One region of the Shewanella sp. 1180_01 genome, then DNA from elsewhere that is predicted to be linked to it. Evidence: riboswitches for the same ligand, from Rfam matches in the RefSeq annotation. Region 1 holds a riboswitch; the other holds the start of a gene.
What was found. A riboswitch is a leader RNA that binds a small molecule or an ion and turns the genes downstream of it on or off. The one in region 1 is predicted to bind lysine.
Positions count from the first base shown of each region.

Region 1 (2,185 bases):
TTTGGATTTTACAATCACTCTGCTACACTAGCCTGGGTTCATTTTTCGATTAGACTACCAATGGACAATACGACTCAAGATTTGTGGCAATGTTACCAAGCGCCGTTATTTTTGCTGACTCAAGCATTATCCTGTGATTTTTCCTTTGCTGTTATTACCGCTCATAATCCAGCTTCAAAGCTGCTTTCTCCCAGTCAAAACCGTTTACTCGATCGCCAACTTCTCCGTGAAATTGAATTACTCGGCAGTCCCTATCGTGCTTTAGTGGGTGCGGCGCCGGATTTATCCCACATGGAAAAAAGCTGGGCCGTGTTTATCGATAGAACGATGGCGCTGCAATTGGGGAAGAAATTTAATCAATACGCGATTTATGTGGTCGAACAAGGGGAGGTGAGCTTAGTGCCTTGCACCTTGGCCGGACATGATGAAGTGTGTTTAGGCAAATTTAGTGATTATGTGCAGCTGGTATACGAGTTACCCGATTTAAGCACTTAGTTGTTTTCAAAAGATTTTATTTAAATTATTCATTTGTTATGAAATTAGCATTGACTTCATTAGGGGTTTATTGCTACTTTTTTCGTCCCTTTCCCTAGGAAAGGAACAGAAGAGGAGCGTTAACTAGGTAGTCGGTCAGAGGAGCACAAACTCCAGCGATGACTGATGAGGGAGATTAACGCCGAGGCATAGATATGGTTGTTGCATGTTTATGTCGGTCGCTCAGGCTGAATCCTGACGATTGTCACCTGTAATTGGTGGAGAGCTTCTGGTGACGATTGCTGTTTCCCTTCTTTTGGGGTGCGTTATCATTGAGCACCAGGCTCTTCGAACGAAGTTAGTTCGGAGTGTGATCATGTTAGTTAATCAATATTTTATTCAATCTGCGTTTATTTCTTGCCCTACGTGTTTCACGGAGGTGCGCTAATGTCCCTCGTTGTCGCAAAATTTGGTGGCACCTCAGTCGCCGACTATAACGCTATGAATCGCTGTGCCGACATAGTGTTAGCTAATCCTCATTGCCGTTTAGTCGTGATCAGCGCATCGAGTGGCGTGACCAATCTGTTAGTGGAATTGACCCAAGAATCCATCAACGACGATGGTCGATTACAGCGATTAAAACAAATTGCCCAAATTCAATATGCGATTTTAGATAAGCTAGGTCGTCCTAACGATGTGGCCGCCGCATTAGATAAATTATTGAGTCGCATGTCAGTATTGAGTGAAGCGCTCGCATCACAACGCAGCAAAGCGACCATGGATGAGTTGTTGTCCCTCGGTGAGCAATGTTCTTCGGCGTTGTTTTCAGCCGTCATCCGCGAGAAAGGTGTTAACTCTAGTGCCTTCGATGTGCGTCGAGTATTACGTACCGACAGCCATTTTGGCCGCGCGGAACCCCAGGTTGAGCAGATTGCGACTTTAGCTCGTGATTATCTACAGCCACTGTTAGCGGAACAAGTGATTGTGACGCAAGGCTTTATCGGTGCCGATGAAGCAGGTCAAACGACCACATTAGGCCGCGGTGGTAGTGATTATTCTGCTGCGCTGTTAGCCGAAGCGTTACGCGCCTCAGCGGTCGAGATTTGGACCGATGTAGCGGGGATTTATACAACCGATCCTCGCCTTGCGCCCAATGCCTTTCCGATTGCCGAGATCAGCTTTAATGAAGCCGCCGAGATGGCGACCTTTGGTGCCAAGGTATTGCATCCTGCGACCATTCTTCCTGCTGTTCGTCAACAAATTCAAGTGTTTGTTGGTTCAAGTAAAGAGCCTGAAAAGGGCGGGACTTGGATCCGTCATCAAGTGGAAGATGCGCCCGTATTTCGCGCTGTGGCTTTGCGCCGCGACCAAACGCTGTTAAATCTTCACAGTTTGCAAATGCTGCATGCGCAGGGCTTTTTAGCGGAAACCTTTGCGACATTGGCGCGACATAAGATCAGTGTGGATTTAATTACCACCTCAGAAGTGAACGTGTCTCTAACCCTCGATAAAACCGGTTCAGATTCTAGCGGTCAAGGTCTGTTGAGTGAGGCATTGTTGCAAGAATTATCACAGCATTGCCGGGTGCGCGTCGAAGATGGATTAGCCTTAGTGGCGATTATCGGTAACCGCATTGCGACCACGCCGGGTATTTGTCGCCGTGTGTTTGAAGTGTTAGAACCACACAATGTGCGGATGATTTGCCAAGGCG
Region 1 covers NZ_VXCT01000036.1:5,226-7,410, forward strand. Annotated here, with positions in the region: gene FW758_RS16740 (DUF3293 domain-containing protein) at 61-495, shown strand; lysine riboswitch at 597-771, shown strand; gene lysC (lysine-sensitive aspartokinase 3) at 922-2,185, shown strand, end outside.

Region 2 (2,185 bases), on a different contig from region 1:
CATTTAGCGGAAAATTTTGCCAAATTGCTGGTGGACTTAGCGCCAAACTATGGCCACATTCTGGCTTCTGCTTCGAGCTTAGGTAAGGACACGCTTCCGCGTGTGGCAGCATTATTAGATGTTGCGCAAATCTCTGAAGTCATTACCGTCGTCAGTGCGGACACTTTTGTGCGCCCTGTGTATGCGGGTAACGCCTTAGCGACAGTGCAAAGCCATGATGCCATCAAAGTGATGACAGTACGCGCCAGTGCTTTTGATGCTGCGCCAGAAGGTAACTGCGCGGCTGTGACGACACTCGATAAAGTGTTTGAAGCGAGAACTCAGTTTGTTTCTCAATCCTTGACGGTATCAGCCCGTCCAGAATTAGGTAATGCTGGCATTATCGTTTCTGGCGGCCGTGGTATGGGCAGTGGTGAAAACTTCGGCATGTTAGAGCAACTTGCGGACAAGCTCGGTGCTGCGGTTGGCGCATCACGCGCGGCAGTTGATGCAGGCTTTGTGCCTAACGATTTACAAGTCGGTCAAACCGGTAAAATCGTTGCGCCTAACTTGTATATTGCCGTAGGGATTTCTGGCGCGATTCAACATTTAGCGGGCATGAAAGACGCGAAAGTCATCGTTGCTATCAACAAAGACGCGGAAGCGCCTATTTTCCAAGTTGCCGATTATGGCTTAGTTGCCGATTTATTTGAGGCGGTTCCTGAGCTGATCACAAGTCTCGGTTGATTTAAACTGTGATCCAGGTCACATTAAGTGGCTTTGCGCTAGCATCTGCTAAGCCGCTTATGTTTTTATGTGCCTCACGCCCGCGTACGGGCGTTCTTAGAAGTAGAGGCGCGCCAAATATTAGTAGTGATCAGTAGGGTGATTCCGTTGATCGATTGCGAAAGGATTTGGTGCCGAAGTGGTTCGATTTATCACGATCAACTGCTGGGGTTGTACCTAATAGGTGCAACACTGCCATAGTATTTTCCGATACGGATATTGGAAATAGTTACTATGGAGCGCTACTGATAGGACAGGTGACCTTGGGTATCTATTGCCTTTCCCCACCAGTTCAGTCGCCCTCCATTCGTATTTAACGAAGATAATAATCAATGACTGTTATGAATTATGCCGATTCGGCACTTTCCTTGCTGCCGCCTGCGGTGGCTATTGTGTTGGCGATTTTAACTCGCCGTGTACTGCTTTCTTTGGGGTTAGGTATTTTAATTGGTGCTTTATTGCTCAATCAATTTTCACCTGTAGCGACGGGTGAATTTGTATTTAATGGCGTTAAAGGACTTTTTTGGACGGGCGAAGGCCTTAATTCGTGGAACTTATATATTCTCGGTTTCTTAATTGTACTGGGAATGATCACAGCGTTAATTACTGTCAGTGGCAGTGCGCGGGCTTTTGCCGATTGGGCTCGTTTACATATACGTAATAAACGTGACGCTAAATTATTAACCATGTTTTTAGGGTGTGTGGTTTTTATTGACGACTATTTCAATAGCTTAGTCGTAGGTTCGGTCGCTAGGCCTGTTACCGATCGTTATTATATTTCCCGTGCTAAGTTAGCTTATTTATTAGATTCGACTGCGGCACCTGTGTGCGTTATTTCACCAGTATCAAGTTGGGGCGCGTATATTATTGCACTTATTGGTGGAATATTAACGGCCCATGGTTTTGCTGATACGGGCCATTTGAGTATTTTTATTCAAATGATCCCAATGAACTTCTACGCAATCTTCTCTTTGTTATTATTACTTTTCGTTGTCTTTATGGGATTAGATGTTGGGCCAATGCGCGAGCATGAACTCAATGCCCAACGTGGTAATTTATACGATGAGTCAAAGGGATTACCGCCTGGAGCCAATGCGGATTTACCTGAGGCCGAAACCGGTAAGATCTTAGGTTTATTCCTGCCGATTACAGTATTGGTATTTGCGACCCTGTATTTTATGATCAACAGTGGCGCTCAAGTACTTGCCACTGAAGGGATTGAATTTAATATTATTTCAGCGTTTGAGAAAACCGATGTCAGTTCATCCCTTTTCTTTGGTGCATTAATCGGTTTAGCGATTTCGTTGATATTGAATTTAGTCCAAGGCGTTGAGAAATCAATGATAGTCAAAGGCATAGTGCAGGGCGCTCGCTCTATGCTGCCAGCGATTTATATCCTGTTATTTGCTTGGACTATCGC
Region 2 covers NZ_VXCT01000033.1:3,018-5,202, reverse strand. Annotated here, with positions in the region: gene FW758_RS16045 (electron transfer flavoprotein subunit alpha/FixB family protein) at 1-726, shown strand, start outside; lysine riboswitch at 822-1,018, shown strand; gene FW758_RS16040 (Na+/H+ antiporter NhaC family protein) at 1,098-2,185, shown strand, end outside.
Region 2: it holds a riboswitch for lysine, as region 1 does, so the genes downstream of both, FW758_RS16040 (Na+/H+ antiporter NhaC family protein) here and lysC (lysine-sensitive aspartokinase 3) in region 1, are expected to answer to the same signal.